One region of the Chryseobacterium cucumeris genome, then DNA from elsewhere that is predicted to be linked to it. Evidence: riboswitches for the same ligand, from Rfam matches in the RefSeq annotation. Region 1 holds a riboswitch; each other region holds the start of a gene.
The links. Region 1 has a riboswitch for cobalamin ahead of JNG87_RS14030 (acyl-CoA thioesterase). Riboswitches for the same ligand answer to the same signal wherever they lie in the genome.
Positions count from the first base shown of each region.

Region 2: it holds a riboswitch for cobalamin, as region 1 does, so the genes downstream of both, metE (5-methyltetrahydropteroyltriglutamate--homocysteine S-methyltransferase) here and JNG87_RS14030 (acyl-CoA thioesterase) in region 1, are expected to answer to the same signal.
Region 3: it holds a riboswitch for cobalamin, as region 1 does, so the genes downstream of both, JNG87_RS13355 (TonB-dependent receptor plug domain-containing protein) here and JNG87_RS14030 (acyl-CoA thioesterase) in region 1, are expected to answer to the same signal.
Region 4: it holds a riboswitch for cobalamin, as region 1 does, so the genes downstream of both, JNG87_RS21335 (TonB-dependent receptor plug domain-containing protein) here and JNG87_RS14030 (acyl-CoA thioesterase) in region 1, are expected to answer to the same signal.

Region 1 covers NZ_CP068760.1:3,129,626-3,131,827, reverse strand. The annotation lists gene JNG87_RS14040 (ATP-binding cassette domain-containing protein) at 1-213, shown strand, start outside; gene JNG87_RS14035 (hypothetical protein) at 244-1,044, shown strand; cobalamin riboswitch at 1,079-1,260, shown strand; gene JNG87_RS14030 (acyl-CoA thioesterase) at 1,376-1,759, shown strand; gene JNG87_RS14025 (HD domain-containing protein) at 1,818-2,202, opposite strand, start outside.
Region 2 covers NZ_CP068760.1:1,574,385-1,576,586, forward strand. The annotation lists gene metE (5-methyltetrahydropteroyltriglutamate--homocysteine S-methyltransferase) at 1-1,280, opposite strand, end outside; cobalamin riboswitch at 1,459-1,646, opposite strand; gene JNG87_RS07035 (Lrp/AsnC family transcriptional regulator) at 1,842-2,202, shown strand, end outside.
Region 3 covers NZ_CP068760.1:2,980,052-2,982,253, reverse strand. The annotation lists gene JNG87_RS13355 (TonB-dependent receptor plug domain-containing protein) at 1-1,141, opposite strand, end outside; cobalamin riboswitch at 1,172-1,350, opposite strand; gene JNG87_RS13350 (T9SS type A sorting domain-containing protein) at 1,488-2,202, opposite strand, start outside.
Region 4 covers NZ_CP068760.1:4,740,817-4,743,018, forward strand. The annotation lists gene JNG87_RS21335 (TonB-dependent receptor plug domain-containing protein) at 1-1,395, opposite strand, end outside; cobalamin riboswitch at 1,505-1,689, opposite strand; gene JNG87_RS21340 (transporter) at 1,782-2,202, opposite strand, start outside.

The sequences.
Region 1 (2,202 bases):
CCTTTCCATAGTCTTTCTCCGAAAATTTCTGCAGCATTGAAAGCTGCAATCATTGAACAGTCTGCGTATAAGGGATTCATTATTTCTGACCATAATTATCAGGAAGTTCTTGATATTTCACACCAAATATTTCTTTTGCGTGAAGGCTATCTGAAACAAATACAAGATTTAAATGAACTGCAACGGTATAATTATCTTCCGAAAAGCATTTAATTTATATATTTGAGGGATCAAAAAAATTTCATGATGACTTTCATAAACAAAGTATTCTATTTATCTGCTTTCAGTATCTTATCTGTTGTCTTTGTAAAAGGACAAACTAAAGTTCCTTTTGGAGTGGTAAAAGCTGAGGAAGGATATGCCAACGTACGTGTACATAAAGACGACTACCGAAAAATTGTTGATAAGATCCGTATGCGCAAAGGTGATGTATTTGTTTATGTAAAACCGGCTCCGGGAGAAACAGAATGGATCTGGATCAAATATCCTGAGAAACAGGATGACGACAAGCCTTTTGTGCGTTATGAAACTCTTGATAAAGAAGGAATGGTGAATAAAGGACGTATTGCTTATGTAGACCAGCTTCCCGCCTATACTCCATCCAAATCCAAAAATGGAAGATCCCTTATTTTTACCGATAATTCCGATCCTAAAATCCCTACCGCCCAAAGAAGCAAAGTAGTCATTGATATTTACCCTTCCAATGCAGGATACCGTAAAAAGGAAAAAGATGCAGATGGAAAAATTCTTACGATTGATAAAGTAAAACCATGGGGAATTGGAAATGACCTTCCTGAGGGAATGACCGAAATCAAATCCATCAGAGTGCAGCAGCCCGGAAGAGGATCTGTTTTTGTAAGGGAAGCCATCAAAAACATGTTCCAGCCTACCATGGATTTTGAGAACATCGGGGTAACTTCCCTCGACAATGATAATATTTTCCTTTATATGATCAATGGTTCAGGGGAAAACAGATACACTACTCTCTGGACGATTAAGAAAGGAAGAGTAATCAGCCAGATTATTTATCATAATCCGGAATAAATTCATTATTTTTGCATTCGAAAAGTTTTTACGCTTATTCATCACAGAAATTGGTTCTGCATCACCGCAGATTAAAAGGGAACCGTGTGAAAATCACGGACTGTCGCGCAACTGTAAAGTAACTGAAGTCTTTATCAAAGATCCACTGTGCGAGGCATGGGAAGGAGATAAATGATGTTACAAGTCAGGAGACCTGCCTTTTTCTTAAACATGTAACTTTCGCGATTTGAAGTTGTATTGATCTGATGGATTGTTTCAGGAGTTCTATCAATTCCTGTCATTATTCTGTTGTTTTAGTATTATTTCATTTCGCTTTAATTAATAATGATATATGACTACAGAAGAAAGAATTGAAGCATCCGAAACCAGAATCTTTAAAGCGGTTTTCCCTAACACCACCAATCATTACGATACCCTTTTTGGAGGTACTGCCATGCAGCTGATGGATGAAGTAGCTTTTATTACCGCAACCCGTTTTGCCAGAAAAAGAGTGGTAACCGTGAGCAGTGATAAAATTGATTTCAAAAAACCTATTCCTGCCGGAACTATTGTGGAACTGATCGGAAAAGTTTCATACGTGGGAAAAACCAGTATGAAGGTGAATGTTGAAATTTACACTGAACAGATGTACTCCTATGAAAGAGAAAAAGCTATTGTAGGTGATTTTACTTTTGTAGCCATCGACGAATTCAAAAAACCAATCCAGATACTATAAATTATAAAAAATTCGGGCGGCCAAAGGCCGCCCGAAGCTTTAAATATTTTCATTGACATTATTTCAATACCTTTTCTGTTTCCAGACTTCTGTTCAATAAAAGTTCAAAAGCCTCTCCCATTTCGTCTGATGCTCTGCTGATTGCATTTTCAAGCATATTCCGGATCTGTCTTTCCGTCACTCCGGCTTCTGTCCAGCTCTTTCCTGTAGTATGGGAATTTAAAATAAACGGCATAATTCTATCGATTCCACAGGCAAAAATAGCATCCGGTGTTTTCTCTTCCTCAAACTCCAGCCACAGGTTAAAAAATTCTGTACGTAAAGGCTCATCCAGAATTCCAAAGATCTTTTGGGCTGAAGCTTTCTCTCTTTCAAACTTTCCGACCATAGCTTTTTCATCAAAAATAAAAGTGTCTCCGGCTTCTATTTCCACAAGATCATGA
Region 2 (2,202 bases), 1.6 Mb from region 1:
TCTTTTTTACGGATTTTGAAGGTGTTTATTCTCTGAGCATCTTTTTCAGTAACAGCATTGGCTCTTTGCTTCACTTCTTTATTATGGATAAGAGAAGAAGTTCTTCTGCTTTCAATTGCTTTTTTATTTTCTTCAAATGCTTCAAAAATCTGTTCATTTTCCGTTCCGGAAGCCAGTTGTTTAAGCGTTACGACTTCCTTTACTTTTTGTTTTGCAAAAGCCAGCCAGTTTTTAATTTCCGGGTTAAGACTGGTTTCAAAATCCAGGTCACAGGGTGAATGAAGCAATGAACATGATGGTGCAATGAAAATTCTTTCAGATCCTAGTTTTTCAACCGCTTTACTGATAAAAGACAGCGACTTTTCGTAATCATTTTTCCAGATATTTCTACCGTCAACAACTCCTAATGAAAGGCTTACACTTTCAGGAATGCTATTCAGAATATCATCCAGCTGCTCAGGACTTCTAACCAGATCAACATGCAATGTATTGACAGGAAGTGAAACGGCAAGTGAAGTATTGTCTTTTAATCCGTCAAAATAAGTGGCAACGATAAATTTCAGTTTCGGAAAACGTTTTCTGATTTCGGCATACACAGAAAGATACGTTTCTTTGGCTTTCTCATTTAAATCCAGGGCCAGAAAAGGTTCATCAAACTGAATCCATTCCGCACCCTGATCCTGAAGTTTGGTTAAAATCTCGATATAGACTGGAAGAAGATTTACTGCCAAATCCAGCTTATCAAATCCCTCTTCTTTTTCTTTTCCTAATAACAGATAAGAAACCAGTCCGATAATCATCGGTTTTGCATTGATTCCCGCTTGTTTTGCTCCGGCAAATTCATTGAAAATCTTATCTGAACTGAGCTTAAACTGTTGATTTTTATAAAATTCCGGAACGATGTAGTGATAGTTGGTATCGAACCACTTGGTCATTTCCATGGCAGTGATATCCAATCCGTCTTTCTGATATCCTCTTGCCATTGCAAAATAAAGATCCAGCTCAGTATTGTTTTTTTTAAGCACCACTTCATGATACCGTGTTGGAATAGCACCTACGACAAGGCTCATATCCAATACCTGATCATAGTATGAAAAATCATTACACGGGATAAGGTCTATCCCTGCTTCTTTCTGGATATTCCAGTTTTGGTTACAGATAGTTCTTCCGGTATTCAGAAGTTCTTCCAAAAGGATTTTACCTGACCAGTACTGCTCGCAGGCTTTTTTGAGTTCTCTTTTGCTACCAATACGCGGATAGCCAAGAATGTGAGTTTGCATTTTTTTAAACTTTTTAATTAAACTTATTGGGAAAGTTCTTTAAAAGGCTTCGTAATATTTTATCGGAAGAATTTTCAGGAAAGTCATGACATGGCAGACAGCGTAATTTCCTTTACAAAGGAAAATACTCGAATCTGATATATCATCTATATGACCCCAAAGCTTCAGACCGCGAAAGCATTGTCAATTCAGTAAAGGCAGGTCTCCTGACTTGTAACAGTTTCCGTCATCCTTCCCGCTTTTGGCAGTGGAGCTGCAAGGACAAAAACTTTTGGTGTGTTTACTTACAGTTGCGCGACAGCTCGTGATTTTCACACGATTCCCTATTAATCTACCTTAAGTAAAACCTTTCCTGTTTGATGAAGTATCTGTAAAGAACTATACTTTTACCTTTAACAAAGGTTGTCAGTAAAAGCTTTTAATTTTGTGTAAAATTAGTAATACAGAATAAAACCACAATTGAAAACAAATAATTAAGCAAATTAAACTTAAAAAAGTAAAAATAAAAGCATATAATTCTGTACATTTGACTGTTTTAATTAATTAAAAGAATAATATTCTGTGGAACAACTCGATGATAAGGATGTACAGCTGCTCAGGCTCCTCCAGAAAAACGCCAAACTCACCGTTAAAGAACTTGCTAAAGAAGTGAACCTTTCTACTTCACCGGTTTTTGAAAGGGTAAAAAGGCTTGAACAGGAAGGTTTTATTAAAAGATATGCGGCAGTTCTTGATGCTGAAAAACTGAACCGCGGATTTACGGTTTTCTGCCAGATCAAACTCAAAATTCACGACCGGTCTGTGGGGTATGATTTTGTAAAAGAAATTTTAGAAATTGAAGAAGTTGCCGAATGCTATAATATTTCCGGAGATTTTGATTTCCTTCTGAAAGTGCAGGTGCGGGATATGAAGCATTATCAGG
Region 3 (2,202 bases), 150 kb from region 1:
AATACATAAAAGGAGACTTTACATCTTCTACAAAATCTTTTTTGAATCCTCCTTCAAAACGCAGATCTTTTGTTGCAAAATACCGCAATAATCCTGAAACAGAACCTATATTCCTGCTGACATTGGATATTCCGCTCTCGTACCCTTCTCCTTTATTAATCTGAAATTCTCCGATGATATTAAAATTCCATTTTGAATTCAGGAAATAATTAAAATCATTTTTAAAGATATAATTTTTCCCGGTTCCTCCACTGGATTTAGGTTGGTTTAACGAACCGAAATACTGAAAATTCTCTTCCGTATAGGCTGCTTTAAGGGAATTGCTGAACTTCGCTTTGTTCCAGTCCCAAGAAAGAAGACTTCTTACACTTTGAGTTGTATATTTTGTTTTTGTTCCCGTTTCCTCATATACAGGATAATGCTGTGAAGAATCAAAAAACTGGCTTTGCCACGAAACCTTATGATCGTTTGTAATTTTATAGGATGCTCCTACATTGAATGTCGTATTGTAATAATTCCCGTTTCTGTTGATGTAATTTAGATCGCTTACCTTATAATCATTTTCACTTACGGAATAATTTCCGGAGGCTTTAAAACTGAACTTATCATTGCTGTAAGAACCTTTTACAAAGTTATTATAGGTATTAAAGGAAGCCACTTCAGAGAATAAAGAACCATGGAAGCCTTTATTAAAATCAAGAGTATTATTCAGGTGAATACTTCCCCCGATGGCACCACTTCCGTACACTACACTTCCTCCACCCGCTTTGATACCGATCTGATCATAGCCGAACAAAGCAATATTATTGATATCTCCCTGGCCTAAAAAATTAGAATTGATATTAATTCCGTTCCATACGAATGCAGTCTGCTGGGCAGTTGTTCCTCTGAAAGAAGGCGAAGAAACAGCACCACGGCCATTTTCTTTAATGAAAACCTGCGATTGAAACCTCAGAAGCTCCGAAAGATTACCGGAGTTTTTTTCAGCATCTTCTGCTGTAATTGTTTTTACGGGATGAAAAAGTTTCACCCTGTTCATCTGGTTGTCGAAGACATAAATAGTGTCAATAGTTTTCTCTTGTCCAAAAAGAAAACACCCATAAGATGAAAAAAGCAGTACTAAAGATCTTTTTATATCCATACTTTTTTACTTTTCCTCCGAAAGCAATATGTTTTTAATTATAATCCTGGCAGGTCTCCTGACTTTCGCATTCTGCTCCTTCCCGTTTTTACACAGTGGCGTTTTGCAGAAACTTGTGTTGCGATTTACAGTTGCGGGGACAGTCCGGGAGTTACACCCGATTCCCTTTTCATTCCAAAATACTGGAAACCAAAATTTTTGCAAAGATAGTTTTTTATATGTATTTGCCAAAAACCAGACTTTTCTATACAAAATATGCTATCCTTTTGTTATATACACAAAAAAGAACGGCCGCTTTCAATATTGAAAACAGCCATTCATCCCACTACTTTACTATTTATATATGTTACTTTTTAATAAATTTATAAGGCTCCTGTTGTACTCCTTTTACGGAATATTGTAAAATATAATCTCCTTTTGACAGGGATGAAACATCAATCTGTCCTTCTACAGTATCCAATGATTTTACCTTTTGTCCAACCATATTATAAATTTCTGCTTTCTCTATTTTTCCTTTTCCTTTAAAATACAGGATGTCAGCCACTGGATTAGGATAGATACCTATATTGTTTTTCTCTTTCACAGCATCACTCACCGATAAAAATTCAGAAGTATCCAGGTAAAAAGCAATCATCTGCCCTGAAGCATTCGTCCCTGACCCGGCAATTTTCTTTCCGTCCTGTGAAATTGCAAGAGGAAGTCCCATTGTTACTCCATTAGTGGCAATTCCTAAAGATGCCGCATAATCATTCAGGTTAATTCTCCCGGCGGCAGAGGTCCAGATAAAGCCTTCTCCTGACATGGGAGGAGCCCCAAATGCTCTGTAATACCCGATCACTTTTTTCCCATCAGCAGAAATCCCGGTGGCACCTCCTTTGAAGCTGAAAGAAGCATTAGGATGCGTTATATAAGTAAGTCCGCTCACAGCATTCCATACATAAGGATTAGGATTTGCCGAACCTATTATTGTATTTCCGTCAGCAGAAATTCCTCCTGCTTCTCCTACATGATTCCCATTATTATCTGTAATAAAACTTTCCACTCCATCCTGCCATTTTGCT
Region 4 (2,202 bases), 1.6 Mb from region 1:
ATTGGTATAATACAGATCATTGAAGGTCGGAAGTCTGAAAATTCTTTTATAGAAAGCCCTTAGAGTAAGCTCCGGAATTTTTTCCGGCTGATAGCTCATAAACACTGCAGGTGTCCACTCTCTGGCATCTCCCGGTCTTTTATTTTTTCTAACTTCTTCAAATGTAAAGGTTCCTAAAAGGCTTCCCAAAATTTTGAATCTGTTCCACTGATACGTTGTTGCTAATGCGACCAATGTAGTGTAGCGGGTAGGATAAGAAAAGTTATCCAGATTCGCGTCCAGATTATTGTACTGAAAATCTCCACTCAGGCTGACATCCCAATTGGGAGTGATTGAGTAAATATTGGAAGAGGAAAGATAAAGTTCCCTTTGAATGTAGGTATTATCGGTATAAATAATAGACTGCGAACGAACCGTGTCCATGAAATGGGTATAATCGTAGGCAAATTTTGCTTTCAGCTGTGTTTCAAATTTCGGGAACAGTTTTTTTCTCAGATTAGCCTGTACAAAATAATTCTCATCGGAAAGTCTCGCTCCTCTTCCTTCAAAGCGCCCGTTAACGATGGGTGCCGGCATTCCGCGGTTTGAAATATAACCGTAGCCACGGATATTCCAGCTTCCGTTATTTAAAGTTCCGTTGAGAGAAGTTTCAAAACGTTTTGCCCGAATATCTGAATCCTGTCTTTTGGCAATGGTATCATAGGCTTGCTGTCCGTCCGGATATTTCTTCGCGTACCGGAACCTGTAAATTCCGTCACTCTGCATAAATTCGCCACTGAAACTGGCAGAAACCCTGTCTGAAATTTTCTGCTCCAGCCGGAATGACGGATTGAAGAGGTCTATGGAAGCACTTTTGGCTCTTATCACAAGATTGGTTTTTCTTGTTCCTTTAAACACAGGAGTTTTAGGCTGTAAATAAATAGATCCTGAAGAACCGAAATCTTTTGCAGGTTGAAAAATTTCACTTTTCTGTCCGTTGTATAATGAAATTTCTTCCAGATCATCCAGAGAATACCTTCCCAGATCCACAAGGCCGTTTTGGGCATTTCCTAATTGAATTCCATCATAGAAAACACCTACATGCTGGCTTCCCATGCTTCGGATGTTGATGGTTTTCAAACCACCCAATCCGCCGTAATCTTTAATCTGCACACCCGAAAAATACCGCAGCGCATCTGCTACAGAATGACTGTTTAATCTTTCCAGCTGCTCTCCCTGCAGGGTTTGTGCAGGTATAATTTCTTTAAAATTCTTTTTGTAAAGATTGATTCCTTTAATAGTCTCTTCCTGAAGACTGTCTTTTTTCTTAGTTTGGGAAAACACAAGTTGAGATGTTAACACTAATATTGTGAAAACAGCTTTATGAATTGCAGAAGTAGTTAGTTTTGCTGCCATTAGCTCATTTAGGGTAATGAAGACGCTAATGGGGTATAAGAATACAACGATAAAGCACAGCTGTCACTGCACAGAATCATTGATGTCCTAAGCTTTATTCCACGAAAGCGTCAAACGATTATTGTCTGGCAGGTCTTCTGACTTACTCCATTTTTGAAATCCTTCCCATTAAAAAACAGTGGATATATTCTTCAAAAACTTGGTGTGGAGCTTACAGCAGCGGGTCTGTCCCGGATTTTCACCGGATTCCCTTTTAAGAGCTTTTTACGGCTCACCAAATTCCGGCAAAGATAAATAATTATTCCTAATCCCCAACTAAAATAATGATTTATAAACAATTAAAGCTCCCGAAGGAGCTTTAACATGATTTCAACAAGGGTTTCTTTTTAAATTCCAATATTCAGAAAAATACTGAATCTTGATTGAGCTTCAATATCTCCTCCCGCCAGGCGTGTGTACATGGGAAGCATGACTTCACTTCCCAGGCTCAGCTTTTTATAAGAGGCTTCAAATCCCAGTTTTCCGTACAAAGCGCTACCAGCAGTATTCGGCAGTGCCTCATCAAACTGTTTGTTCTGAGCGTAGACTTCTCCCTGAACTCCAGTTTTTACAGAGAATATAGATTTTTCATTTCCTGCAACCTGATAAAAACCCGTTGCTGCATAGTTCCATTGGTTTCCAAAACGGTAATTTTTCTTATTCTCTGTTTTGATCATATAGTCTGTATTGACCAATACGGCTACTTTATTTTTCTGAAACTTATAATTCAAAGCGGCCTGATAATCCCAGCTTCCGGTTCCCAGCTGA